2 linked regions of the Funiculus sociatus GB2-C1 genome follow. The protein of the gene in region 2 interacts with the protein of the main gene of each other region in a pairwise test. Links are inferred from orthologs where the notes say so. Each region holds a gene or a part of one and is shown on either strand. Other genes may lie near its edges. The genes, in order: NDI42_RS21125 and NDI42_RS11520.

Region 1 (14,029 bases), on a different replicon or contig from region 2:
TGCACGTTTGATTTTGTTGATTTGCGGGTAGAGGCGGGTGAAAAACTTTCAACGAGTTGAGGCTTGGAGGTAGAAACAGGAAGAGACTGAACTTTAGCCGATGCAGATAAGGGGGTCATAAAACATCCAAAATTATCAAAAGGTATTCAAATCTACCAATCCCAGCTTTTATGTCTGGAATTCCCCTCGCTATTGGCTTATGGACTTCGCCCATAGCCTTTAGTTATAAAAATCAAGCCGAGATATAACAGGGAAGACGGTTGGCGTTACACGGAACAAAAAATATTTAATTTGCTACAGACTTTACAAATTCTTTGCAGAATTTCTACAAACTCTTCACAAAATTAATTTATCAGTATTTTCCCTGGTTTTTGCAAAAAATAAATCATTATGTATATAAATGTTGACTTATTGTAATGTTTCTCATAAATAAGCTTACGCACTTTGTACGTTGACAAAAATACGCAATTACCCATTAGGGGTCAAAAAGGCGATCGCGCCATGCTTTTATCCTCCTTAGCAGGCTGAGCCGGGGAACGTAAAAAATCATACCCTCAGCTTAGATTAGAGGCAAGCGATCGCTTCTTCTACCTCTGCCTAGTCATCCCCCGGGGCTAATATCCCCTAGCTGAAATACAAGGGTAATTAAAACTCAAGCAAAATTTAGGATTTCCCCTCTGAGTCGGTTCAGCACAATTACTAAACTTAGACAACTAAGAGATTTGTAAGGCGGGCATCGTCTACCTTGCATAGATACATTAACGCGCCCATTGCTGCAAAATATAATCGTAAAATCGCTGCTTATCCACCTTCTCCATAACGCGAATTTTTCTGCCTCCAGTTTCCACCTTTGTTCGTCCTTGACTCTTGCCACTTGTGACAATCATTGTCTCCTCTTCCCCCACTTCATAAAACTCCGGATGGGCGAGATATGCTGTAGCCAAAACATCCCAAAAATAATAATCTTGGGGGATAACCAGTGCATAACATTGTCCTGCCAAATCAGAAACAGGATATTGACGCTGACGGCCCATTTGGCGCACCACTTCTGATGTCACTGGCACATTATTTGTCAGGTCTAAAGGACACAACATAATCGGGATTGAAGTCTGCCAAACTCGATTCACACCGATAGGGTCCCAATAGGCATTCCACTCAGCCGAACCATCCTGTCCCGCCTCAATATCTTTGCTAACATTACCAGGAACGTTCAGCGCACCCCCCATCCAGACAATCTCTTTAATTTTTGATTCAATTTCCCTATCTAAATCTAGTGCAGCGGCTACTGTCGTCAATGGCCCTGTTACCATTAATGTCACTGGTTCTGATGCTTCTTTTAACATCCGTACCATAAATTCCTGACCAGATTCTTTCACCAAAGGTGTCTCAATTGTTTCTCGTTCATTGAGAATTGGGAAATGATCTACAACGAAAGAATCGCGGCGAAAAAGTCGCGGAAACGGATTAATTCCCCGCACCGTACTTTCTGCCACTGGCACATCAGAACATCCCATTAAATCTAGAATTTTGCGCGTTGCACTCACAGCAGGTTCAACATAGCAATCAGCTGGCGTGACGATGATACCGAGTGGTTGCACATTCTCCATCGTCATCAGCAGCATCGTGGCGAGATAATCATCAACGCCGCCATCATGATCCATTAATACGAGTTGTTTTGACATAGACATTTGCTTGAATTAAGCCGAGAATCATCTATCTTGGTGAAGCGTTTCCCGAAAATATTCACCTTCTACTCTATATCGGTAAAGTAGCCCCGGATACCTGTCAGAGAAGTTTAAGTCTTACCTTAGTGAAAGAGGAAGCGCATTGGTGTAAAATTTTTGATAGATTGGCAATCTGTCGTTTAGAGGCTGCAATGAGAACTTCTCTCCAGTTGCAGCCTCATCTACACTATTAGCCACTCCTCCAGATGTTTAAAACTGGAGGACGAAGATATCAAAAACTTGAGCGATCGCGTTTCCAAGCAGTATCCTTAAAAAAAACTAACTGTGAGAAGTGAAGCCTTATGGATGAGTTTATGACAGATGCGATCGCACAAGCAGAACAAGGACTCGGTGAGGGAGGAATTCCCATCGGTTCAGTTCTGGTAAAAGACGGGAAAATTGTCGGTAGAGGACACAACAAGCGCGTCCAAGATAGCGACCCCGTTACCCACGCCGAAATTGATTGCTTACGCAACGCTGGCAGAATCGGCAATTACAAGGATACAACACTTTATTCTACGTTAATGCCTTGTTACCTCTGTGCTGGTGCTGTCGTCCAATTTGGGATTAAAAAAGTTATTGTTGGTGAGTCTGCAACTTTCTCCGGTGCCAAAGAATTTATGGAATCTCATGGCGTTGAGGTGATAGATTTAAACTTGGATGAATGTAAGCAGTTAATGAGCGATTTTATCCAGAAAAATCCGCAGTTGTGGAATGAGGATATTGGAAAGTAATCGTTAGATTGCTCTTAATCAAAAGAAAAACTTTTTATTCTCAACCGCTTGAAACCGTTAACTTTTTATGATATTATAATCTTGATAAGGAAGAACTATCCCTAAGTATTTATTTAATCCAGATTTTATACTACCAGAAAAAAGCAATCTTTATTAATAAAATCTCCCTCCAACTCTCCAATTAAACAAGAGAAATCCCTCTGTTTCTTTGCCTACCTTGGCGTTTGAAAAATACCTCTCTCGCCCAGAAACCTATTAAACATCTCCCGATCAGGCAGAGAAGGCTGTGCGCCAGCAGTAGTTGCAGAAATAGCACCAGCAGCCGCACCCCACACCACCGCCTCCCGTAGAGAACGCCCTTCAGCTAAAGCCGCAGCCAAAGCACCATTAAAGGCATCTCCGGCAGCAGTTGTGTCAACCGCCTGGACTCTAAAAGCTGGAACGAAGAACTTCTCTTGAGAGGTTGCACAAAAGACACCGCGATCGCCCAACTTTACAATTGCGTTTCCCACACCCCAACTAAGTAAAATTGTGGCAGCTTTATCAGCAGCTTCTTGCCCATCTACGGGAAAACCCACCAACTGCCCCGCTTCCACTTCGTTAGGGGTAATGATGTCAACCAACGGGTAAAGCTGCTGTGGGATATCCAATGATGCTGGTGCGGGGTCGAGAATCACTCGGACACCAGCCTTTCGCCCTGCCTCGCCTGCTGCTAAAACAGCACTCATCGGTATCTCTAACTGTAAGAGTAAGGCGGCGGCTTCAGGTAACAAATTTTTCAGGCGTTCAACATCGTTCTCGTTCACGCGCCCATTAGCCCCAGCAACGATGATAATGTTATTTTCTCCAGCGTCATCAACAGTAATAATAGCGACACCAGAAGCAGCTGCCTCATCCACCAACACCGCCCCGGTATCAACGCTAGAAGCTTGAAGACCTGCCAGGAGTTCGCGCCCAAAACTGTCGCCGCCCAAACGCCCCACTATCTGAGTTGGAACCCCCAGTCGGGCTGCTGCTACCGCTTGATTCGCCCCTTTGCCACCCGCGGCGGTAAAAAAGTCATGTCCCCGCAGCGTTTCCCCGACGACTGGCAACCGATGCGATCGCGCTACCAAATCCATATTAATGCTGCCGAAGACAATTACTTTGCTCATGATGGAAGTATTGCTAATTGCTAATAGTTGCTTCTGACAATTAGCCATTAGCTATTAACCATTAGCAACTTTGTTTATTGCACCGTCACTGCTGCTTCCAAACCCAAAGTCCCCATAAGGCGGTCAATATCGAAGTGTTCCGCCATCATCTGGCGGATACACTCTATTTTGATCGGTTCGTGTAGCCGTACCTGACCAAAGGCACGATCGATAATTCCTACAGTTGTTAGCGTATCCAGGTCAACCGAGAGAATCGGGATCTCTAAATCTTCCGCGCGGCTGAGGATAAAGTGTTGCGGCGGCAGTTGACCAGTCAAAATCAGACACTGGGTAGAAGTTTCCAGGGCGGCTAGTTGGATGTCTGTGCGATCGCCTCCAGTTACCACCGCCATATTCATTCCCTTCCGGAAATACTTCAGCGCTGAGTTTACATTCATTGCGCCAATTGTCAAGCTTTGCACCATCAAATCTAACCGATCCGGACGGCAAAGCACTTCTGCCTTCAGCTGGTGTACCAATTCCCGAACGCTGACACTCCGCAGCAATTCACTGCGTGGCAACATTGCCAGCACCGGAATCCCCTGCCGTTCCAGAAAAGGACGCACAAACTTCTGGGCATCCTCCAGATTATTAGAGGGAATATCGTTAATCAAAACACCCAACAAGCGATCGCCCAGTCTCTCCTTAGCTGATAACAAAGCATCCACCAACAACACCGAGTGAAAACGCGCCACCAGTAAAACCGCCGCGTCAACAGCAGCAGCGACCTGTCCCAAAGACAAGTCGAACAAGCTCCCCTCCTCCAAATTACCCGGCCCTTCCAACAATACCAACTTTGCCCCAGGCACCATGCGATATTGCTCAAGAGACTCGCGATAATCCCTCTGGTCAACTCCCGATAAGCGTCTTTGAATTGTCTCCTCATCTAGAGACAGCAGAGTTGGGCAAACCCGGTTATCTGGTAATTTCAACACAGTTGCCAGTAACCGGACATCCTCCTCCATCGCATCCGTTTGCGACTCGCTTAAACAAGTACCTAGTGGTTTACCGTAGGCGATATCCAGTCCTCTTTCTTTGAGCTGGTGGGCAATCCCTAAGATTGCTGCTGACTTGCCACTGTAAGCTTCTGTTGACCCTATTAGCAAATATTTAGCTGATTTTGGCACACCCTCACTCCTAATTTTTACGGTGTTCAACTGTCTGCACGTAGCAGCTTGCGATAGAACGCCTGAGAAAAGTCGATTGAGCGAGTGCGCTTGTAATTCATAATTACGTCGATTAAAAAATCGACCAACTCCGAATTTGCCATCATCACTTCGTAACTCAGCTCCGCATTCCCATCAAACTGCAATCTGCAACGGGTAAGCTCTATGGGCATTTTAGAGACATACCAGGTGGCAACAAAAGGAATGCTTTCGCCGCCTTCTATTTTGCGATTACCTTCTAAAGATCCTTTTTGATACAAGCTAATTGCCAAGGGTAACATATTACGCTTGGTACCCTGGTAGTAGGGCATATAAACACTGACATCCCCTTGGGGTGCAGGCTGAAGTTGGTCGATTGACATACTGAAACTTTCCTCAATTTCCGTCTATTTGGCAGTCGGGTCTTCCTTAATTGTCTGCCAAGCCAGCATCCGATTGAGAACAGATTAGCTTAGAGTTTTTGCGTTGGAAAGTGGCGTTAAGGGAGATTTTACCTTAATATACCGCTCCGGCCTTCTGTCCACAGATAAATTTGCGAAAAAAGAAAACACAAGAAATTCCTCAATTTCCCATTCTCAATTCCTAATTCTCCAGTCCCCTAAATAAAACTTCCCATCTGCTGCCGATTGGTTTACTCTGGCTGAAGAATGCTATGGAATACCTCATGGGCGAAATCTATGACTCCTCTGGTTGCTAATTACTACTTGACCTATCGCTGCAACGCTCGCTGCCATTTTTGTAACATCTGGGCGTTAGAACCACCCCTAGAAGCTGACTTCAACACGATTCAACACAATTTACAGGACTTGCGGCGCTTGGGTGTCAAGTATGTAGATTTTACTGGTGGAGAACCACTGCTGCGTGCCGATGTAGGACAGATTTATTCTGAGGCTAAGCGGCAGGGATTCTGGACCAGCATGACGACAAACACAATTCTTTACCCCAAAAAAGCTCATGAAATTAAGGGGTTAGTTGACTTTTTGAATTTCTCCCTGGATGGTGCTGATGCCGAAACTCATGACTCCTCACGGGGGGTGAAGATTTTTGACACTTTGGTGGAGTCGGTGGAAATCGCCCATGCCTTGGGCGAACAACCCGTTCTGAATCACACCGTAACTGCCCAGAACTACCCCCACATCGATCAAGTAGGAGAACTGGGTCAACGTCTGGGTGCCAGGGTATGGCTCAATCCAGCCTTCACCGCTCACGACAACTACAATTCTAAAAAGAATCCCACCCCTGAGATAGTAGCCGCAATTCAAGCAAGTGCTAAGAAATACAAGAATGTTGGGTACAATAAGGCAGCACTGGCTTTTATTGAAGCTGGGGGGAATGATACCAAAAATCCCCGTTGTAAAGCGGTGGATGCTGTAATTGCTATTTCTCCTGACGACAAGCTACTCCTGCCTTGCTATCACTTTGCCCAAACAGGCGTTCCCATTGACGGTAAACTTTACGACCTCTATCGCCAGTCGGAGGAAGTGGAACAATACCGCAAATCTCAGGGCAAGCTGTCGGTCTGTGAAGGCTGCACTGTCTGGTGTTACCTAATACCCAGCTTCTTTATGGGTGTAGACAAGTATTGGTGGTTAAATCAAGTAACATATGCCGGAGAATTCCTGGCCCGAAAACGATTCTTACAACGAGCTTGAACCGCTCGATTCTCTTTTGTCTGAATGTAGAGACGCAATTCAGGGCGTCTCTACAGAAGAATTTGAGAGCGAGTTTTTTCAGGGACTAGCAGGACGCCGCCGCAAAGCGGCGTTTGCCTTAACGGTAATTTGGGGCAGTACTGTTGCTCTGCATTTTATTGTCTGGGGTTCATGGTTAGTTGTGGGACTGACAGCGTTGCTGTTTATTCAGGCATTGCGCGTCGTGTTTGCTCGCCCCTTAAAGCTCCCGGAGCCTTTATCTGAAGAAACCAAAGACCAATGGCCTTATGTTTCCTTGTTAGTGGCGGCCAAAAATGAAGAAGCCGTTATTGGCAGATTGGTGAGGACACTGTGTAATCAAGATTACCCCGTAGATCGGTATGAAGTGTGGGTGATTGACGATCACAGCACTGACCGAACGCCACTATTGTTAGAGCAACTGGCTAAAGAATATCGTCAGATGAAAGTGCTGCGGCGACCTGCTAATGCGAGTGGCGGCAAGTCGGGGGCGCTTAATCAGGTGTTACCTTTGACGCGGGGACAAATTGTCGGGGTGTTTGATGCTGATGCTCAAGTGCCAACCGATATGCTGCGGCGAGTGTGTCCTAGTTTCCAGCGGGAAGCGGTGGGAGCAGTGCAGATGCGAAAAGCGATCGCAAACGCCTCTCTCAATTTCTGGACGAGGGGCCAGAAGGCAGAAATGGCATTCGACACCTTTCTCCAGCAGCAGCGGATCGCTATTGGCGGTATTGGGGAACTGCGCGGTAACGGTCAGTTTGTCCGCAGAACTGCCCTGGAAAGCTGCGGCGGGTGGAATGAGGAAACTATCACCGACGACTTAGATTTAACCTTCCGGCTACACCTTGACCAGTGGGATATTGATTTTGTCATCTTTCCAGCAGTACAGGAGGAAGGCGTTACAAATGCGATCGCGCTTTGGCATCAGCGCAACCGTTGGGCAGAAGGCGGATACCAACGGTATCTGGACTATTGGCGGCTTTTGGTATCAAACCGTATGGGAACTTTAAAAACCCTTGATTTATTCTCATTTACGATCATTCAATACATCCTCCCCGCGGCCGCCGTACCAGACTGCTTAATGGCTCTTGTCCGGAATCGTCCCCCCGTCCTCGCTCCCATTAGCAGTTTCGCCATCACTCTTCCCCTACTAGGGATTTTCATCGGACTGCGCCGGATTAGTAAACAGGAGAAATTCAGGGCATCCAACTTTTTCGATACCTTAGTCGCTACCCTGCGCGGCGTTTTTTATCTGTTCCACTGGATACTGATCATGGCTAGTACCACCGCCCGGATGTCCGTGCGACCAAAGCGCTTGAAATGGGTCAAAACTGTGCATCATGGCACTGGTGACGAAAGCTTGGAGTTTTAATCTCTTTAGCTAGTGTCTAATGGCAAAAATTAGCTATAGCAATCCTATTTGAGTTGTGAAGCACCCCTTCAGATACCCGACTTCTTAGAGAAGTCGGGTATCTCGCCTTCATGAATCATTTAAGGCTGCTATAAATGACTTGCTCTCGTTAAAAATCTACATAATCATCATCTTCCCACTCTTGCTCTGGCTCAGGGGTAGGAGAAATAATATCTTGGGCTGGCGGCTGCGGAATTTCAGGTTCGATTAACTCTAAATCGCCGTTTTCATTGACAATATCACCATCAAAATAGTCGGCAAGGCGTTTGGCAGCGATCGCTACAGCTTGAGTGTCAGAACGCACTGCCAGTTCATCCTCCTGCCAGCTAGAAGCTGCTTGCACTGAGGGTGGAGTACGTTCAGCTGTTAAATCTTTTTTGTTAGCCTCTATCCTCTCCTGCGGTGGAACCTTTGACGGCATCTGGTTTTGTGAAGGCAAGGCTTGATAGTTAGCAGCACTATCCTCCTTCACCTCCAAAGAAGGCGGTGTTGTCCCCTGACTGGAAGTTTGTGACTGGGCGGTTGATTGCGAGTCAGTCGCAGTCCCAACTTGAAAGTTAACCTTGACCTTATGCTGAAGAACCTCTTGAAAAGCAGCTTCCAGGCTAGCTAATTTGGGTTTGGCATAATTGTTGAGCAATTGCGCCGAACTGATACCGACACAGGCTATTTGACCTTTGATATCTAATAGATATCCGTGTTGGCTGAAAAGGGCTTTACCTGGGAGTGGGAGACGATCCAGCACCTGTTGCCAAACTTGCTCAAGTTCGGATTGTTGACCAACAACCGTACTTTGCGTCGTTGGTGTAACACTTTCGGCTTGTACGCTAACAGCGGGCGCAGAAACAGGGGAAGCGGGTTGTGGATTTTCACGCTGTGGGGGCGGTGTCTGCTCTTTCTGGGATAAATTGGCAGACGGGCTGGGTTGGGCTGGTGTCGCTAATCCAGTCGATTTGGGAGTTTCCGGTTTCGCAGGCTGATTGTTGACTCTAAACTCCGGAACTTGGGCGACTGATTTTTGGCTTTGAAGAGAATCTGGCAATAATCCCAACAGCGTCACTTCTAGCCACAGACGCGGCTGAGTAGTATTTTTAATCTGGACTTCGCTATCTTTAAGGTGCTTTTGCCCCAGCAAAATTGTTGAAATATCTAAACCTTCAAACTCACACAACGCTTTCCAAGTTGGAGCAGTCAAAGCAACTAAGTCAGGGCGGTTGGGAGCTTTTTTAGCTATTAACAAATCGCGGTAGAAACCAGCAAAATTCTGAAGGACAATCAAAGGCTCTCTGCCCCTGTCCATGAGTTTGCGTGTCTTGTCGAGAACAGCTTCCGGATTGTTAGATGCGATCGCCTGCAACAAATCCATTAAATCTCTTTCTGGCACCGCCCCTACTAAGTCCCAAACGGCTTCCACCGTCACCTGACCGGATAATAAACTTAGTTGGTCGAGGAGACTTTCCGCATCCCTCAAGCCTCCCTGAGCTACTTGCGCCACCAGAGTCATCGCCTCCACGGTGATATTAATATTTTCCAGATGGGCAATCTTTAAGAGATGACCCACCATTGCCTCTAGGGGAATGCGACGAAAATCAAACCGCTGACAGCGAGAGATAATCGTCGGTAACACCCGCTGGGGGTCCGTTGTCGCCAGGACAAAGACTACGTGCTTAGGTGGCTCCTCCAGCGTCTTCAGCAAGGCATTGAACGCCGCCGTGCTGAGGCTATGAACCTCATCGATTACATAAACCTTATAGCGACACTGGACTGGGGAATATTGAGCGCGTTCGATGATTTCCCGAATGTTATCTACGCCTGTGTTGCTGGCGGCGTCGATTTCAATCACGTCCAGCGCGGAACCTTTAGTAATTCCAAAGCAAACATCGCAAACTCCACAAGGCTGATCCGTAGGAATATTGCTAGAAAGACAGTTGAGCGACTTTGCCAGAATTCGGGCGCTGGAAGTTTTGCCCGTCCCTCTGGATCCAGTGAATAAATAGGCAGGGGCAATGCGTTTGCTGCGGATGGCGTTGGTGAGAGTTTGGGCGATCGCTTCTTGTCCCACCAAATCCGCGAACGTCTGAGGGCGATACTTGTGATGCAGGGGTTCGTAGGTCACGGCATTCAGAAAGACAAGGACTAGAGCAACAGTTGCCCATAAAAGTCTAGCGTGTTGGTCTGGTTAAACCCTGCTGTGTTAATCTACTGTTGCTTTATTTTATTTGGTTCGGTTTTCTAGAAACTTTTATTCGAGTTAACTGGACAAAAGGTATGATGGGCAAGTATATGCGGCACTATCATCAGTTCAAGCCAGTTGGGTAGAATCTGAGGAAGTGCGACGGGAATGGGGCAAATGTTAAAGCAAATATGGCGATCGCTTGTAAGGTGGTTTCAGCGTTTATTTGGTTCCGACAACAGGCGGAAGCCTACACCGTCTTCGTTTCAACCGGAAACCCCTAAACCCCTGTCCGATACAGATTATGAATTTTTGTATACCCAACTGCTCGAAGGTGTAACGCATGGTTGGCAGCAGCCACGAGTTTTGCGTTTTTTTGAAAGTTTGGGCGATCGCGGCAGCCAAGCCCAATGGGTAGGATGGTTGCGTCGCTTTGGCGATAGATTATTGGCTTCACCTGTGCCAAATAATGAGTTAGCAGCGCGGATGGTGCAGTTGGGTCAGATGGGGTGCGGCGAAATTAGCGATGTTTCCTATGAGATTGGGATGCAGCTATTGACTCGTTCTCCGGCACGAATGGGACAAAGAGAGCCTGTCTCTGAGCCTGTCTCTGAGATATTCGAGTACGAGGAGTACGAGCGCACTGAAGAAGCTCCGCCAGAAAATAACCAGCCAGAGGAAAACCCAGAACTCAAGACAGTCACGTTGGATGAGTTGTTTGTAATGTTAGAGCAGGATGCTGGGTTACGCCAGCAAGTCGCCGAGCAACTGCAAATTGACACAACCGATCCACAAGTGATTATTCAAGCATTGGTTAATCAATTCAATGCTGCCGATCAAGAGAATGCAGACCAACCAGCAGAGGAAGTATCCCAGCAAGCATCAGACGAAGCAGAAGCTTGGTTAAACCAAGGCGTTCAGCAAGTTCTAGCAGAAAATTTTCCAGAAGCGATCGCCAGTTTTGAGAGAGCCACCCAACTTAAACCCGACAACGAGGAAGCTTGGTACAGCAAGGGTATAGCCCTATCGCACTTAGGACAGTTTGAAGAAGCGATCGCTTCTTTAGACAAAGCTCTGCAACTCAAACACAACTATCCCGAAGCCTGGAACCTGCGGGGATTTGCCCTACAAAACTTAAACCGATATGAAGAAGCGATCGCATCTTTAGACCAAGCGCTGCAATTCAAGCTTGACGATTGGCAATCTTGGATAGGTCGCGGCAATTGTGCCGCCAATTCAGTTAGTTATGACCCTCTGTTGGCTTCCTTAAGTCAATTGGCTCAAAACAATCCAAATTTGAACCAGCGCGGCTTTGAAGGGCAAATAGCTTGCTATCAGGAAGGGTTAAAATATGTCACCCAAGACAGCGATCCGGTCGGCTGGGGCATATTACATCAAGCTATCGGCAATGCTCATCATCAGAAAGGGCAGCGAGATTTTATGATCGATCCCTATTTTCACCAAGCTTTAGCCGAATACCAAGAGGCGCTAAAAACCCTTACAGAAGAAAATTTTCCAGATGCGTACCAGGCGATTTTGCAAGACATCCAGCAACTTCAGCTGGCTTTAGGGGAAACAAATGACGATATTTCCTCACCCAGTTAAATTGAAATACGACTGCGATCGCCCATAGTTCATTTTTTTTAATAGAATTGGCTGTCGTCAGTAAAATAGAACCAACCCAATCCAACACTCACTCCAACGACTGGGCAGATTTTCCCATCATTGGCAGCATCTAACTTTTTGTTAACCATCAACAACTAACAACTACCTTGATGCCCTTCTCACGTAAAATCAAAACTCTTTACACCGATGGAGCTTGCCGTGGCAACCCTGGCCCTGGCGGCTGGGGCGTTGTGGTTTATTTTAATGATGGATCGGTCTATGAAATGGGTGACGCAGATCCTGCAACCACAAATAACCGCATGGAAATGCAAGCAGCGATTGGTGCCTTAAAACTTGTCACTGCCACCGGACAACAAGAACCAGTCACACTCTACACTGATAGCGAATACCTGAGAAACGGTATTACCAAATGGGTTAAAGGCTGGAAAAAGAAGGGTTGGAAAACCTCGGAAGGTAAACCCGTTCTCAACAAAGACCTCTGGGAAATTCTTGATGAACTCAATTCCCAGCATATCGAGTGGCGGTATGTGCGGGGTCACGCAGGAAATGAAGGAAATGAGCGCTGCGATGAGATTGCCCGCGCTTTTGCCCTTGGCCGCGCCCCTGACCTGCAACAAACACAACCAGATGCCTTAATTAGTTCACAGGCTACCGATTCCATCGATCGGGAAACGATACAATCGAGTGACGTATCTTCTGACCCTCCTAACCTCGGCCTTGTCATGGTAGACTCTACTACTCCTCCGTCTCTTGATTCTCTGGACAATCTGCCCCGTGAAGTGAGAGTCGCCCAACTTCGCAACTTGATAGAAACTCTCCACGTAGCTGATGAAATAGCTGCTAAAGGCTATCTGATTACTAGCTCTGAATTAGCCGATCTAATGGATGTCAATGCCAGTGCTGTCACCAGTCGCGGCGACAACTGGGGTTGGCGCAATTGGGTGGTATCGCGAGTGCGCCGCGAGGGAAATCAAATTCTCTGGCAGCTGGAACGAGTGGATGAGGTAAACAGTAATTTTGAAGCAAGTGCTAATAGCTAATGGCTAATTGTCAACAGCCATTAGCTATTAGTTTATCCATAATTCCGCCCCCGCCACTGCTTTGGAGTGCGGAAGGCAGACAAGAAAATTCGCAACACTGCCAAGGGATCTGCGAGAGGAGAAAGATAAAAGTAAACAGGTAAATGCAGAAACGGAAAATTTCGCGTCTCTACACGATCGTTTAAGGGGGCGACATGGGGCGATCGCATGAAGCTTTCATATGAGGGCGCGATCGCTAAAAGCAAGGCAAACCTAATCAAAAGCAGAAATAAGTTCAGCCCGGCTGCCGCTAGGACAGGTATTGAAGAATTCCCCATTACCAGCCAACTTAGTAAAATAAAGGATGCTAATAGGGGTAGACCTTGAGTGCAAGTAAGCAACCACAAATCGCCCCATATCTGACCACTTGATGACGCATCTTTGAGATCAAGCGATCGCCCCCACTCATTCCAGGTTTCAGCTGCTCCCTCATACATCCGCACCTTCAAGACCTTAGCCCCATCCAGAAAGCCCACCTTAAAGCCACCGGAAGCGATGTTACGAGCAAGAGTCACATCGTCACAAAAAGAACTCTTAGCACTGGTATACCCCCCCACAGCCTCTAAAACCGAGCGACGACACAGGAAACACTGACCATTCGCCATCACTCGCGACGGATCTTGAGTATTTGTCCCCGCCGGATCGAATCGGTACAGTAGAGTCATTAACAGTGCTGGTTGCAGCCACCATTCCCCAGGATATTTGAGGATAAACTGCGGCGACAGAGAAACCAAATCGTAACCTTCCGCCTCTGCTGCCTTTACCAAACCAGCAACTAAGCCCGGACTAGGCTGAGTATCGGCATCAAGACCCAAAAACCATTTTGGGGATTGGGAATTGGGGATTGGGGATTGGGAATTGGGGATTGGGGATTGGGAATTGTCCCCAGCCCCTTGTCCCCAGTCCCCAGTCCCCAGCCCCCAGTCCCCAGCCCCCAACCCTGCCATATGCAAAAAGCCATTATGCAAAGCCCAAGGACGACCCACCCAGCCAGAGGGGAGAGGGTCATCATTAATTAGGCGAAATCGGGGGTCTTTTTGCTGTGCTGCTTTTACTAAATCTGGCGTTCCATCTTGGGAACGACTATCAACGACGATAATTTCTCGGACTTCGTAGCTTTGGCGCGTTAACCCTGCTAAACAAGGACTAATTCGCTCTGCCTCGTTTAAAGTAGGAACCACCACACTGACTGCACCGAAAAGTTCCGGCGTGGCAGTGTGGGGTTCAACAGGCGATCGCCTAGAAGGCCCTTT
Region 2 (15,340 bases):
ATGTCCCTCGGTGTTCAGGTGTTAACAGAAGCCTTGCAGATTTAGCTTCGGAAAGCGAAGACATAAAGATTTCCACATAACCACGAACTTCAAAGTCCGCAGTATCCAGTAGACTTTTCCCTCCTTTGTCAGTCTTCAAAATATCGGGCTGCAAAATGAACAAACCCGTGTCATTAGCAGGAAGCTTTACGGTGAATCTTGCCTTATTGTCGGCTATATCTGGAATGAGATCGCCCGGAATATTTTCCCCAGTTACATCCAGAAAAACGAAAGTTTTTCCAATATCTACAAACGGCGTAACCGATGTAAACACCAGAGACACTATGACAGTTGAGCTTGTCGTATTGGCAAGTGTTAGGAAATAACCTTGAATGGCTGTACGCCTCAGTTTGGCGAAGGACTCTGGTGGAGGTGGAACCAGATTTGTTGGCAATTGTGACTTAACTAAAAGTTCAAAGGTTGAAACTAGCATGAAGTGTTACTTAGGGTTAGTTTTCTGTTTATTTACTAAGATGAAACTTTTATCTGTGTGTCTGGAACATTTTCCATTGCTCGTGAACATTTCTGAAATTTCAGATTTGTTTCACCGCTTCATCTTGGCAAGTTCTCTTTAGTTCTAACTTTTGGTTTAAGGTAATTAGCAGTCGCTTTTTCTGGTGAAACACACCTTAGGTAGCTTAGTTGAGTGTCACTCAAATGTGCGACTTGCGCTTTCCTGAACTTATGTATATCAATTCAAGGCTTGGCTGCGTTACATCTGTAAGGACATGGCAATTCCATGTCCCTAGCAAGGTCGAGGGAAGGTCAGAATTGCCATATACTCCACTCAACTGAGAAACGCTATATATCAAGTCTGATTAAGATATTTGCCTGTCGGACAACCGCAATTTCCGCACTTTGTAGAAAATGCGGTTACATACAAAAAAAATGTATTTACTGATGCAGACAGACGCGACGCGAGATAGTATGGAGTGTGTAAAATTTAAGTTTTCATGTCTAAACTTCTACCTACACTCGTCTTAGTTGCAGCTAGTCTACTGCTTGGGGATGCAGGACAAATCAACCCAGCAGCAGCCGGAACCTGTGCTGATAAATGTCCGCCGCCGCCGATTCAGTTCATACCGGGACAACGCATTACCTTTGAGGTGGTTAATCTAACATCAAGTTTGGTTCAGATGCAGAGGGTGTTGGAGACTGACCCAATTCCTCTTAATCCCGGACAAGCGGTATCTTTTGCTAGGGGAGGTAGTACCGACCCAAATTTATCAGTTTTGTTGTGGGATGCGACTGGTTTGCCATTGCGGGTGAACATTGGGAAACCGAATGCGAGAACTTTGCGGATAGAAGTGCGTCCCGGTGGTCGTCCTCCAGGCGATCGCACAGTTTATCTTAAAGACGACGGCCGGGTTGCGGTTTTTTAGCTCAAAGCTGATAGGATGGCCACAGCCGGATTGCTTAAATTAAGACACCTGTGCAAGACCGACCATCATCAGATCCATCCTCTCGTTCTCACCGATTGCCTAATCATCGGTGGCAGATATTTCCCAGCATTGAAGCACAAGCTCAACATCTGGCGCAAGCAACGGGACTTTCACCTTTGTTGGGTCAGGTGTTGATCAATCGGGGTATGGAAACGTACCAAGAGGTGCAAGCATTTCTGGAACCAGAATCGCAGGTTTTGCCTTCACCATTGGAGGATTTTCCAGATTTAGCAATTAGTGTGGAATTGTTGAAAGATGCGATCGCATCCAGTGAAAAAATTGCTATCTGTGGTGACTACGATGCTGATGGCATGACTAGCACTGCTTTGTTACTCAGGGCGCTGCGGTGGTTAGGCGCACAGGTAGATTATGCCATTCCTAGCCGCATGAGTGAAGGCTATGGCATTAATCGGCGAATTGTAGAAGAATTTCACCGAGAAGGTGTTGGGTTAATTTTAACTGTAGATAATGGCATTTCAGCGTTTGATCCTATTGATAGAGCGCGACAACTGGGTGTAAAAGTCATTGTCACCGACCATCACGATATCCCAGAAAAACTGCCGCCAGCTGATGCCATTCTTAACCCGAAACTAATTGCTGAATCTTCACCTTATCGGGGTGTTGCTGGTGTTGGAGTTGCCTATATTTTGGCAGTAACGCTTGCTCAACAACTGGGTCAAGCTAAAGGCTTAGTAAAGCCACTTTTAGAACTATTTACTCTAGGAACCATTGCCGACTTAGCGCCTTTAACTGGTGTTAATCGTCGCTGGGTAAAGCGAGGTTTGCAACAGTTGCCGCATTCGCAACTAGCAGGGGTTCAAGCATTGATTCAAATGTCTGGGGTACAGCAAGGAACGGAAAACAGTGAACCAGAAAATCCAAAATCTGATCCTCTCCTAAAAAAGGGAGGATTCCAAAATGCAAAATCCCTAAAGCCGGAGGATATTGGTTTTCGCCTTGGCCCCCGAATTAACGCTGTAGGGCGCATTGCTGACCCCCTAACCGTAATTGAGTTGCTGACAACTGATGATATGGGGGTGGCGCTGGAAAGGGCGATGCAGTGCGAACAAATTAACAAACTTCGTCAGCAACTATGCGAGGAAATTGAACAAGAAGCTGTTGCTTATGTAGAGACATTCCATGCAAGTTCTCTAAAGCAAGATCGGGTTTTGGTTGTCGTTCAACCAGATTGGCATCATGGCGTGATTGGAATTGTTGCTTCCAGATTAGTTGAACGCTACGGCGTTCCGGTGTTTATCGGGACTTATGAGGATGAGCAACACATTCGGGGTTCAGCGCGGGGAATTCCTGAATTTCATGTGTTTGAAGCTTTGCAGTATTGTCAAGATTTATTGGGGAAATTTGGCGGACACAAGGCAGCAGGCGGCTTTTCTATGCCAGCGGAGAATTTAGAAGCATTTCGAGAACGCTTGTGCATTTTTGCTAACCAATGCCTCAAACCCGAACATTTAAAGCCATTGCTGAAGATTGATGCCCAGGCTAGCCTGGAGCAAATTAATCTCAGTTTATATCAGCAGATGGATAGTCTTCACCCCTGCGGTATCGAAAACTCCGACCCGATTTTCTGGACTCCTAATGTTCGAGTTGTGGAGCAAAAAATTGTGGGGAAAGGTCACGTTAAACTGACCGTGTTGCAGGATAACCCAGTTTACAAAATTAAAGCGATCGCGTGGCGTTGGGGCGATTACTTTCCTTTGCCGCCGCGAGTCGATATCGCCTACAAATTGAAAGAAAATTTCTGGAATGGCAACACTACAATTGAGCTGGAATTAGTAGGTGTCCGACTTCCCAAAATCTCCTCACTGGCTTCGCCGCAGCCTCAAGCCGAATTTTACTACAACCAACGTCATTACACCTGTAGTCTGAACGAGTCTTTAAAAGAGTTAAAAATTAAAAATAATCAAGGTAAAGTTCTAGCTATTCAGCAAGGACAAAGAACCGGGCTTTTAGGGACAACAGCCGCAGATTCCGCCCAAGTTGATGTTACTGAACCGAGGTATTTTCACCTAATTAAGGCTGCTCTCAAAGCTTTGAACCTACCCGGAAGAAGTACATAACTTATCTAAAAAGTCAAGACCTTTAAACGCAAAGGCTCGCTAAGAGACTCACAAAGGGGCGCAAAGTTTTAATTACCCTCTGCGTACCTTTGCGCTTCCCTTAGCGAGCCTTTGCGTTTAAGATTCACTTTGATTACAAACGCTGGGAATTTAGAGGTCGCCGTTGCGAAATGCCAGCACGAAAATGACCGCTGGGCCAGCAAGCATGATTAGTGCCACAAAGGTGAGCTGAGCAATTACTTCCCAGTTGAGGTTGCCTAAAGAGCTGAAAAATTCCATGTTTCCTGCCTTTGATGAGGGTATTTACTACGTATAGATTTAACTGGCAAAGCTGGAAATTTTGCCATCTAATCTTACCTAGCGATCGCTCCTTTATTAAAGCAAGTTTACAAAAGTATAATAAACGACAGGAATTGCGGGTAGCCGTCTTGAACAGCTACTAACGAAAAACCGTTAAGCTCAAGAAACGAGAACTTTTTGAAAGATTTTGAACAATGGCGACTTGGGGCTGTGTTAAGCAATGTGGAGCCTGCTGTCATCTTGACCCAGCAGACCGACCAGACTTGGATGAGTATCTTACCCCAGATGAGTTACAGCTTTATCTGAGCATGGTGGGTGAAGGGGGATGGTGCGTGAATTTTGACCATGCGGCGCGAGAATGCCGGATCTATGCAGACCGTCCTCGCTTCTGTCGGGTGCAGTCAGATGTTTTTGAGGATTTGTATGGTGTTGAACCAGAGGAGTTGAACGACTTTGCAATTGAATGTTGTCGCGAGCAGATTGAAGGGGTTTATGGCGATCGCTCTTTAGAAATGATCCGCTTTAACAGTGAAGTTGGCTTCTGAGAAGGCTTTGTAATTTAAAAAGCTTGATATTTCGACACACATCTGAGAAAATGAAAAGAATATGAAAACTATGCAGCCTTAAGCAGAACTAAAGAGTGAAACTATCTACATTGCCTCCCAGCTTGCCTACTTTAGAGCGTCCTATTGAACCAGCGAAATCTGCACAAATGCGCCAGTCTTACCAGAAGCCAGCAGCATCTAAGCTGGAAGGTTTACCCTGGAAAGCGTTCAGTTCGACGTTCTTGACAATCTTTTTGGCAGAAATGGGAGACAAAACCCAGATAGCAACTCTGCTGATGAGTGCGGAATCTCAGTCACCTGGGCTGGTTTTTGCAGGTGCAGCAGCGGCACTCATCGCTACAAGTTTACTAGGGGTATTGTTGGGGCGTGCTCTGGCAACCAAGTTCTCGCCGAAAACCCTAGATACGGCAGCTGGAGTTTGTTTGCTGTGCGTTTCTGCGATGCTGTGCTGGGATGTAGTGCATTTTTAAAGCTTTTTCGTTTCCAGGCAGCTCCTGGGAATGTTAATAGTGAGGCTGGTTTTCACTGGTGTAGTTGGATTAATTATTGAAGCAGGCACCTCCAAAACAGCGTTATTAGGCTGAGCCTGGTAATGAGGATAAATTAAACAATAAGAAATACTTATGGATTGGCACCTTTTAGGAATTAGTTTTATTACGGTATTTTTGGCAGAGATAGGAGATAAGAGCCAATTTGCAGCGATCGCGCTCTCTGGCAGTTCCAAATCTCCCCGCGCTGTATTTTTTGGGACAGTCACAGCACTGCTGTTGGCTAGTTTACTGGGAGTTCTGGCAGGAGAAGGGGTATCGGTGCTGTTTCCGGCGCGGATGTTGAAAGCGATCGCGGCAATTGGATTTGCCTTGATTGCTGTGCGCCTGCTGTGGCCTAATGCCAATTCGTCAGAAGAATCGGAAGAGGCACTATAACATTTGCCATTTTCTTAAACCCGCCTCCGTGGGCTTGATTTGTGTAGCTCCATTTAGTCTTTTGGGCGCTTTTTCTTACGGGAAAACATAGGGAAGACTTAATATAGAGTCATCCGTTGATTGCTTCCCATTATGAGCTATTGCCTCAATCCAACTTGCCCAAATCCCCAGAATCCTACTGATACAAAGTTTTGTATCACTTGTGGCACCAAATTGCTGCTCAAAGAGCGCTACCGTGCTATCAAACCCATTGGACAGGGAGGCTTTGGCAGAACTTTTTTGGCAGTGGATGAAGACAAACCCTCAAAACCGCCCTGCGTTATTAAGCAATTTTATCCCCAAGCCCAAGGCACCAGCACCGTTCAAAAGGCAGTTGAGTTATTTAATCAAGAAGCGGTGCGACTGGATGAACTAGGCAAACATCCCCAGATTCCAGAACTGCTGGCATATTTTACCCAAGACGATCGGCAGTATTTGGTGCAAGAATTTATCGACGGGCAAAATTTAGCCGAAGAACTATCAAAGGTCGGTGCATTTAATGAAACTCAGATTCTCCAATTGTTAAACGATCTATTACCTGTGCTGCAATTTGTGCACAATCATCAGGTAATTCATCGGGATATTAAGCCAGAAAATATTATTAGGAGAAGCCGAGACACACGTCTGGTTATTGTCGATTTTGGCGCTTCTAAATTTGCCACAGGTGCCGCTCTACTGAAAACCGGAACCAGCATTGGCAGCCCCGAATATGTAGCACCAGAACAAGCTAGAGGCAAAGCTACTTTTGTCAGCGATATTTATAGTTTAGGAGTCACCTGCATTCATTTATTAACCCAGATGTCTCCATTTGACTTATATGATATCAACGAAGATGCCTGGGTGTGGCGACAATTCTTAACTTTTAAAGTCAGCGGTTTTTTAGGTAAAATTCTAGACAAAATGCTGCAAACTGCTGTCAGTCGGCGCTATCAATCAGCAGCAGAAGTGCTTAAAGACTTGAATCAAGAGCAGAAGCAAGCAACGACACCAACAGTTGCGACACCTGCAAAGCCTGTTCATCAATCACCGCCAGCGACAACACCCGTTGTTAAAACCTCAGCTAGCAAGTCTAACAGCCTAGTTGATGATGAATTGGCAGAGATGCGATCGCAGTTTCTGGAAGCTGGCACGTCTAAAAATGAAAATCAAAAATCTACTCCCCAAAAAGCCCCATCCTCTAATCCTGCACAATCAAAAAGCCAAGTTGATCTGGAATTGGAAGAATTAAAATCTCAGTTTTTAGGCTCTCCAAAACCCAAAAAACCGCCAACTGAGACTTAGCAAAGTTATATTTTGTAGGGTAGACTATACTTACTATAAAAAATTAACCTTTAGAGGTTATAATACCCTTTCTTAAGCTTTCCGATAAAAATGAACTTGAAAAATTATCATTGCCAATGGATTGCATCTATAGCGCTTTTAGCAGGTTTAACCCTTTCTAGTTGCACTCAAGAAGCTAACGTACCTGTAACTAATAATTCTCCCAACTCACCTACTTCTGAAACTACTTCGCCTTCTCCTTCGGTAGATGGAAATACAGCTTCCCCTAGTCCATCTGATAAAGCCACATCTGAAAAATTAGGTGTATCGCCTCAAGCAAATAATTGTCCAAGTAATGCGCCGATTAAGGGAAGAAATACTAAAAAACGAGGTAAAGTCTACACTGGGCCAAAGGCGAAAAATTACGACAAAATCAAGCCCGATATCTGTTTTCCAAGCAGGAAAATAGCGGAGCAAGCTGGCTACAAATCTCCCAAAGAACTGAAGGAGAACGAAGCCAACTAAAATCAATGGAATCCCTCGCCGTTTTATTTCCTCTTGTGGATGAAGAGAAAATTTAATAGTCATAGGACGAGTATTCTCCACTCGTCACAGCCTTAACGCGGGCAGTAAAACCAGCGGATCTAAGAGCATCTACAGTACGTTTGTGATTTTGCACCCAGAATGCCTGTCCCAGGCGCACAAACTTGCGCTTGTATTCACCCGCCACAACTCCAATTACCGGAACTTTTGCTTTACTCTTGTCGCCTGAATGTTCTTCCAAAAGAATTAGCAGGTGCTTAAGTTTTGCCTCATCATTAATTCGCTCAGGTGTCAGTTCCACCATCACCAAATGCTCAGCATCAATTTTCACATTATCCTCATTGTGATTCTTTGGTTGTTCTGAAAAAGTTGTTTCCTGGGGCTGAAATTCAGGTTCTTCTTCTACTAGCGGCGGTGTTACTTCCGCTATTACCAATTGCTCCGCTGTAATCAGCTTAATTTCTTCCACAATCACTTGCATCTGATCTTCTCGCCGATCCGCTTTGCCAAAGATAATTAGAGGCGTATCTGTTACTAATAATGAATTGATTATTTCATAAGTTTGGGGAAAGACTACAGCTGAGGTTTGACCTGTTATGTCTTCCATTTGTAGAATCGCCATGCGCTCATTCTTCTTAGTAGTCACCTGCTTAACTTCTGTGAGCATTACAATAACAGTGACCTTTGACTTCGCCCGCGCATTCTCCAGTTGGCTGAGATTAATAGGAGCAGGATCTAACCCCGCGGCTAATTTTTCTACAGATTTAAGAGGATGGTCAGTAACATAGAAGCCCAGCAGTTGTTTTTCCATCTGCAACTTCTCTGTTTTGGAAAAATCTTTCACCAGGGGCGCTTTGGGAGCAGATTCAAAAGCAGGACTAGCAGTGTCTTGAGTGGAGGTCGCCCCTCCAAAAAAGTCAAACAGATTTCCCTGACCGATTTCTCGGTCTTTGGCCCGGGATTGCGCCCAATCTACTACTAAGGGGAGGTCATGGATTAATTGGTTTCGATTCGTTTCGATACTATCAAAAGCACCGCATTGGATCAAAGCTTCTAAGGCGCTGTTTTTGACAGCATGGAGGTTGACGCGATCGCATAAATCAGCCAATGACTTAAAATTTCCCCCCTGATCTCGTTCTGCCAAAATACACTCAATCGCTCCCAAACCTAAATTCTTCACCGCAGACAGCCCAAACAAAATCTTTTCTTGCAAAGGCGTAAAATCCACAAGGGAGCAATTAATATCCGGTTGTTCCACCTTAATTCCCATAGCCAAACAGTTAGCAACATATTTCTGTACCTTATCGGTATCGCCACTGTTAGCGGTCAGCAATGCCGCCATATATTCAACCGGATAATTTGCCTTTAAAAAAGCAGTTTGATAAGTAACATAAGCATAAGCAGTTGAATGGGATTTGTTAAAACAGTACTCGGCGAACTTCACCATCTGTTCAAATAAATCTTCAGCCAGTGTGCTTACAATCCCGTTTTTTGTAGCTCCATCAATAAAAAGTTGCCGCTGCTTCTCCATTTCATCAGCTTTTTTCTTACCCATTGCGCGGCGTAATAAGTCAGCTTGACCTAAAGAATATCCTGCCAAATCTTGAGCCATCTTCATGATTTGCTCCTGATAAACAAGAACACCATAAGTCTCCTCAAGAATTGGTTTTAATAACTGATTTGCATAGACAATTTCTTCTCTTCCATGTTTACGATTAATAAACAAAGGAATTAGTCCAGCGTCTAATGGCCCCGGTCTATATAGAGCTAGAATTGAGGAAATATCTTCTATGTTCGAGGGTTTTAGGTCGCGCACTATCTGACGCATTCCCGACGACTCTAGCTGAAAAATACCTTCTAAATCACCTTCTTCTAACTTTTTATAGGTACTATGGACTCCTTTTGGTCGTTTATTAATTTCGCCTTTTGATAAAATTTTATAAGCTTTTCTTTCCTCAGAGGTTACATCATCAGGATCTATAACGATATTTCGGTGCTTCTTAATCAAATCAATCGTATTTTGGATAATCGTTAAGTTTCTCAACCCCAGAAAATCCATTTTTAATAATCCCAGGGATTCCAGATCCTCCATGAAATATTGGGTAATTACAGAGCCGTCCTTATTCTTTTGCAGCGGTACAATTTCATCTAGCGCTTGCTTGGAAATAACTACACCAGCGGCGTGTACACCAAAGGTTTTGTTTGTACCTTCAATCCGCATCGCCATATCAACCCAATGGCGAACTGTTTCGTCTGATAGGTACTTTTCTCTAAACTCTGGGGCGGGTGAATCGTCACCAATCATTACTTTAAGTTTGGTTGGCTTTCCTCGCACCACGGGGATTAATTTCGCCATTTTGTCTGCTTCCCCATAGGGAATATTTAACACTCTGGCGACATCTTTTAAAACTGCTTTAGATGTTAAACGGTTGAAGGTAATAATTTGTGCTACTCGCTCTTTTCCATACTTTTCGGTAACGTATTGAATTACGTCATCCCGCCTTTCAATGCAGAAATCTGTGTCAATATCAGGCATAGATTTCCGTTCTGGATTTAGAAATCGCTCGAATAGCAGTCCATGATGTACTGGGTCAATATTAGTAATTTTTAAGGCGTAAGCTACGAGAGAACCAGCAGCAGAACCACGTCCTGGCCCTACGGGAATGCCATGATCTCTGGCGTATTTGATGTAATCCCAAACTACTAAAAAGTAAGTAGAAAAACCCATCTGCTGAATCATTTTTAATTCATAATCCAGCCGTTCTCGATAAACTAAACCAACGTCTAAATAAGAACGAACTTTAAATCTTTCGCGCAGTCCTTCTCTGGCAGTTTCTTCTAAGTAGGTGTCAATTGTGTAACCTGATGGAATAGGATAGTCGGGAAGGCGTGGCTCGTCGAAAATTTTGTATTGCTGGATTTTTTCAGCGACTTCTAGGGTATTTGCGATCGCTTCCTCAATTACCTCGTCCGGTAGATGATCTCGAAACAGTTGTTTCATCTCTTCAGCAGACTTAAGGTACTCAGTCCCGCTGTAGCGCATCCGATTATCTTCGGAAATTAATTTCCCCGTCTGAATACATAACAGCGCATCGTGCGCTTCTACGTCGTTGCAGGAGATAAAATGCGAATCATTCGTAGCAATAATTTTAATGTCTAGTTCCCGTGCAATTTTGACAATTTCAACGTTAACAAGCCTGTCTTCCTGAGAACCATGATCTTGAATTTCTAAATAAAAGTCTTCGCCAAAAACATCTTTGTACTCTTTAGCAACTCGGCGAGCGATATCTGGCTTCTCTTGGAGAATTGCTTGGGGAATTTCACCGCCTAAACAAGCACTGGTGACAATTAAACCTTCCCGATACTCTTTTAAAAGTTCTTTGTTAACGCAAGGACGCGAAAATATTCCTTTGCCTTGAACCCCTTCTAAATGAGAAATTGTTGTTAATTTAACTAAATTTTTGTAGCCTTGAGTATTTTTAGCTAATACGACTTGGTGATATTTTTTTCTACCTCGCTTTTGTTCTTTAATATCGCCATTCACTACATACATTTCATTGCCAATAATTGGCTTAATTGTTTTACCGCGACAAACTTTTATTAGTTCAATTGCGCCATACATAACGCCGTGATCCGTGAGAGCGATCGCAGGCATTCCCAATTTTATTGCTTGATTTACCAGTTCGGGTAGCTGACTAGCACCATCAAGCAAACTGTAATCACTGTGAATATGTAAACCTACGAAAGACATATTATTTTACTAATTACTAATTGGTTTCCTCATTCCCAAGCTGAGCTTGGGAATGATTACAGGAGGCAGAGTCTCCTATAATCGTCTATTTAAAATAAGGGTGGGTTTTCCTAACTCGTTTATACTTCGAGCGAGAGCCTCTAGAATTGCGTTCCCAGGCTCTAGCCTGGGAACGAGAAAGATAGCTAATCTAATTGCGGCGTGTGTAGATGCCAATCAGTAGATTGCTCATAGGCATATGCTACTTGCAAGAGTAAATCTTCTCGCAAAACATTGCTAATCAATTGCACTCCAATCGGCAATCCCTTTTCATCAAAACCACAGGGTACACTTAAACCAGGCAACCCAGCAAGATTTAGCGGGATAGTCATCAGGTCATTCAAATACATACCCAACGGATCTTCTGTGTTTTCTCCTACTTTGAAAGCAGTTGTAGGAGCAGTGGGACATACTAAAATATCAACTTTTTCAAAAGCCCGCAGAAAGTCTTGTTTAATCAAGGTGCGGACTTTTTGGGCTTTGAGATAATAGGCGTCGTAGTAACCAGCTGAGAGAGCATAAGTACCCAACATGATCCGGCGCTTGACTTCCTTTCCGAAACCAGCGGCGCGAGTCTGGGTGTACATCGATAGAAGATTGTCGGCGTTTGGTGTGCGGAAGCCGTACTTTACTCCATCGTACCGAGCGAGATTAGCGGATGCTTCAGAAGGAGCAATAACGTAATAGGTGGGCAAACCGTAGCGGAAGCGGGGACAGGAAATTTCTTGAATTTCCGCTCCCAAATTTTGCAGTTGCTCAATAGCTTTGGTAACAGCTTGCCACACAGTTGAGTCTAAACCTTCGCCAAAGGTTTCTTTAATAAAACCAACTCGCAACTGACCTCTCGGTTTGAAGTTTGGCCTGAGAGCTTTGGCGTAGTCTGGGATTTCGACTTTGAGACTGGTAGAGTCTTTGGGATCGTAACCTGCGATCGCTCTCAATAAAATTGCTGTATCTTCTACTGTGCGTCCAAACGGGCCAACCTGATCCAAAGAAGAAGCAAAAGCCACCAATCCATAACGGGAAACTAACCCATAAGTAGGTTTCATCCCGACAACGCCACAGAAAGAGGCTGGTTGACGGATAGAGCCACCTGTATCAGAACCGATAGCTACAACACACTCTTTTGCCGCCACCGCCGCTGCTGAACCGCCAGAAGACCCTCCCGGCACGCGATCCAAATCCCAAGGGTTAGCAGTGACTTGATAGGCTGAGTTTTCCGTAGAACTACCCATCGCAAACTCGTCGAGATTGGTTTTTCCCACCATGACTGCACCAGCGTCAGCCAGTTTTTGCGTCACCGTTGACTCGTAAGGGGGGACAAAATTTTCCAACATCTTCGAGGCGCAGGTAGTAGGAATTCCATGCGTACACATATTGTCCTTAATGCCAATAGGAATCCCCGCCAGCAGCCCAATTTCTTCCCCGGCGGCGATTTTGGCATCCACTGCACGAGCCTGTTGCAATGCTCTATCTGCTGTTACGCACAAAAAACTATGCAATTTCGGCTCTAGCGCCTGAATACGGTCTAAAGCTTCTTGGGTAATTTCTACAGCTGAGCGTTCTTTGCGAATGAGTTGTTTATGCAACTCGCGGATGGATGCCATGCCATGACCTCGTTTCGATTCACCGTCTAGATTTTTAGTATAGGTTACGCCAAAGACGCGATCGCTTTCTTGTCGCTATGATTCCCTACTGAGACAGGCGAAATGCTTGTGCCGTGCGGATTTTACAGTTGATTAGGCGTAAATATTGAACCCATCCCTGCTTTCCTGCTTCCGGGGAGGGTTTGGGGGTGAGATTGCGGAAAATTATGGGAATTAAGCGGCGATCGCGCTTGGTATCAGTATTTTTCTTGGGAAGCGATCGCGTCCTTCTCATTGTTCCGCCACCCCGCAAGTCGAGCATACTGGATCGTGTTAGCAACATCAGCCAGGTAATTTATGCGTCGAGTTCAACTTTGGGCGATCGCCCCCACTTTCTTCCTAATGGCGGCTAAGAAAGCATTGAAACTAGCAATGTTGTTATTGTGTCTAGCATTGTTCGGCTGGTCAACGCCAGCGCAAGCAGCTACCCAAACCAGTCCGCGATTGGAAGAGCAAGTTTTAGAGATTATTCGCAAGCACCCAGAAGTAATTCTGGAATCTGTTCAGGCATACCAGCAGCAGCAACAACAGCAGGTTCAGCAAGCACAGCAAGCTTTTTTGCAAGATTTAAAAACTAATACTAAAGCGGTGATTGGAGAATCTCCCACCACAGGGGCAATTGATTCCAAGGTTGTGCTGATTGAGTTCTCAGATTTTCAATGTCCCTATTGTGCCGAAGCTCATAAAACACTGAAGCAATTAATAGAAAAGCATCCAGGCGAAATCGCTTTAGTGTACAAGCATTTTCCCCTTACTCCAATTCATCCTGAAGCCATGTTAGCGGCTAAAGCTGCTTGGGCTGCAACTCAGCAGGGCAAATTCTGGGAGTACGAAGACGCACTATTTACTCAACAAGACAAATTAGGTGAGGATTTGTATCGAGATATTGCCCAAAAGTTGAATCTTGATTTGGAGAAGTTTGAGGACGATCGCATTCTTGCCGATCCCGCCATCCAAGAAGATATTCAACTTGCTGAATCTTTAGGACTCTCTGGCACACCCTTCTTTGTGATAAATGGCGAAACTTTTTCAGGTGCGGTGCAGCTATCAGATATCGAGAACGTATTAGCTAGTGTAAACAAATCTTGAAGTAATTTAGGCATTTGATTCGATTTTGAGCGATTGCTTGTATATTGCGATCGCTCACAAACTGAATCTGAGATTGCAGAAGTTTGAGCGCGATCGCCTCCGGCTACAATGAACAAGAGACTTTTACAGAAGTAGCAGCTAAAAAGAATGTGGTAGAAAGATAAATTTAGTGTTGGATAAATTCTAAATTTTAGACTAACGTTTATTTTTATTAAATTCGGAAACTTTAGGAAGCTTCTGTCAATCTATTTGATATAGACAGCGTTATTTCTCTTGTCAGGAAATTGTAAGGTGATTTATGCGTCGGATTCTATTTATGGCATTTGCCCCTATCACTGTACTGGCGACCTTCTTTCATTCAGTTTTTCCCTCTAGCCCATCTCTGGCAGGCGTTCCAGCATCCACTCAAGGAGGATCTACTTTGTTGGCACAAGCGAGTTACCTTTCGCCTTTGGAACAAGCTGTTATTGTGGAAATGAACAAGGCGCGGACAAATCCCGCCGCTTATGCTGCTGTGTTGGAAAAGTACAAAAAGAGCTTTGTTGATAGCAAGCGAGTTAAATTGCCTGGTAACGTCTATTTGCAGACGCAGGAAGGCGTGAGGGCGGTTGATGAGGCGATCGCATTCTTGAAATCAGCCAAACCTGTGTCAGCTTTGAGTGCATCCAAAGGGATGTCTTTGGGTGCAAAGGATCTCGTCAAAGACCAAGGCCCAAAGGGTGCGACAGGACACACGGGAAGCGATCGCAGTACCCCCTTTACTCGCATCAACCGCTATGGTTCTTGGCAAACCACCGCCGGGGAAAATATCAGCTACGGTTCCAGCACAGCCCAAGATATTGTGATGCAATTAATTATTGATGATGGAGTAAGCGATCGCGGTCACAGAAAAAATATCTTTAACTCCGCTTTTAAGGTAGCTGGGGTGGGCTTCGGTTCTCATGCTAAATACAGAAATATGTGCGTGATTACATACGCTGGAGGATATAAAGACAAATAGTTCAAATGGTAATTGAGAAAGGCAAAAGGCTCTCATGCAAAATGAAAAAGTGAAGAATTATTGTGCCTTTTACCTTTTACATGAGAACCTTATTTATGCCTTACACTTCTTCCCCAGCTCATCACCTCAGCGTCCGCGTCCAAGGACAGGGGTTTCCCATTCTGTGCTTGCACGGTCATCCCGGTAATGGTCGCAGTATGTCTATCTTTACTAACCACCTCGAAAATCGTTTCAAAACTATCGCCCCAGACCTCCGGGGATATGGCAGTAGTCGCTTCAATGGGGATTTTACTATGGGCGACCATTTGATTGACCTAGAGGCGCTTCTAGACCGCTTACAGATCGAACGCTGTTTGATACTAGGATGGTCGTTGGGGGGAATATTGGCGATGGAGTTGGCGCTGGGGCTAAAAGAGCGAGTTAGCGGTCTAATTTTAATTGGGACAGCAGCCCGTCCCCGTGGCAGTCATCCGCCGATTAGTTGGCAGGATAATTTTTACACGGGGCTGGCTTCGATTTTGAATCGCATACAGCCTGGGTGGGAGTGGAATATTGAGACGTTTGGGAAGCGATCGCTCTACCGCTATCTAATCCAGCAACACACGCCGAGTACCTACAATTA

The links.
Region 1: the proteins of NDI42_RS11520 (region 2) and NDI42_RS21125 interact in binary tests that used the Escherichia coli proteins (3 or more experiments, as listed by UniProt). The link is inferred for Funiculus sociatus GB2-C1 from one-to-one orthologs.

The regions. Positions count from the first base shown.
Region 1 is NZ_JAMPKJ010000054.1:17,063-31,091, forward strand. The notes cover bases 7,512-10,503. They hold NDI42_RS21125 (DNA polymerase III subunit gamma/tau), read right to left. Parts: upstream 10,015-10,503; coding sequence 8,008-10,014; downstream 7,512-8,007. Other genes in these bases: NDI42_RS21120 (glycosyltransferase family 2 protein), read left to right, coding at 7,512-7,859; NDI42_RS21130 (tetratricopeptide repeat protein), read left to right, coding at 10,249-10,503. Also shown: NDI42_RS21085 (hypothetical protein), read right to left, coding at 1-119; NDI42_RS21090 (nucleoside hydrolase), read right to left, coding at 759-1,682; NDI42_RS21095 (nucleoside deaminase), read left to right, coding at 2,027-2,458; rbsK (ribokinase), read right to left, coding at 2,671-3,660; NDI42_RS21105 (DRTGG domain-containing protein), read right to left, coding at 3,687-4,778; type IV pilus biogenesis protein EbsA, read right to left, coding at 4,805-5,179; NDI42_RS21115 (radical SAM protein), read left to right, coding at 5,495-6,469; more of NDI42_RS21120, read left to right, coding at 6,423-7,511; more of NDI42_RS21130, read left to right, coding at 10,504-11,676; rnhA (ribonuclease HI), read left to right, coding at 11,847-12,737; NDI42_RS21140 (glycosyltransferase family 2 protein), read right to left, coding at 12,770-14,029. UniProt on the Escherichia coli protein: Part of the beta sliding clamp loading complex, which hydrolyzes ATP to load the beta clamp onto primed DNA to form the DNA replication pre-initiation complex.
Region 2 is NZ_JAMPKJ010000019.1:68,571-83,910, reverse strand. Bases 7,028-11,330 are described here. They hold NDI42_RS11520 (DNA polymerase III subunit alpha), read right to left. Parts: upstream 10,945-11,330; coding sequence 7,228-10,944; downstream 7,028-7,227. Other genes in these bases: gatA (Asp-tRNA(Asn)/Glu-tRNA(Gln) amidotransferase subunit GatA), read right to left, coding at 11,130-11,330; NDI42_RS11525 (sunset domain-containing protein), read left to right, coding at 7,028-7,175. In the rest of the region: NDI42_RS11565 (hypothetical protein), read right to left, coding at 1-472; NDI42_RS11560 (hypothetical protein), read left to right, coding at 993-1,421; single-stranded-DNA-specific exonuclease RecJ, read left to right, coding at 1,472-3,559; psb30 (photosystem II reaction center protein Ycf12/Psb30), read right to left, coding at 3,710-3,838; NDI42_RS11545 (YkgJ family cysteine cluster protein), read left to right, coding at 4,054-4,404; NDI42_RS11540 (TMEM165/GDT1 family protein), read left to right, coding at 4,500-4,895; NDI42_RS11535 (TMEM165/GDT1 family protein), read left to right, coding at 5,049-5,351; NDI42_RS11530 (serine/threonine-protein kinase), read left to right, coding at 5,484-6,671; more of NDI42_RS11525, read left to right, coding at 6,762-7,027; more of gatA, read right to left, coding at 11,331-12,590; NDI42_RS11510 (hypothetical protein), read right to left, coding at 12,676-12,912; NDI42_RS11505 (DsbA family protein), read left to right, coding at 12,927-13,718; NDI42_RS11500 (CAP domain-containing protein), read left to right, coding at 14,017-14,718; NDI42_RS11495 (alpha/beta fold hydrolase), read left to right, coding at 14,814-15,340. UniProt on the Escherichia coli protein: DNA polymerase III is a complex, multichain enzyme responsible for most of the replicative synthesis in bacteria. This DNA polymerase also exhibits 3' to 5' exonuclease activity. The alpha chain is the DNA polymerase catalytic subunit.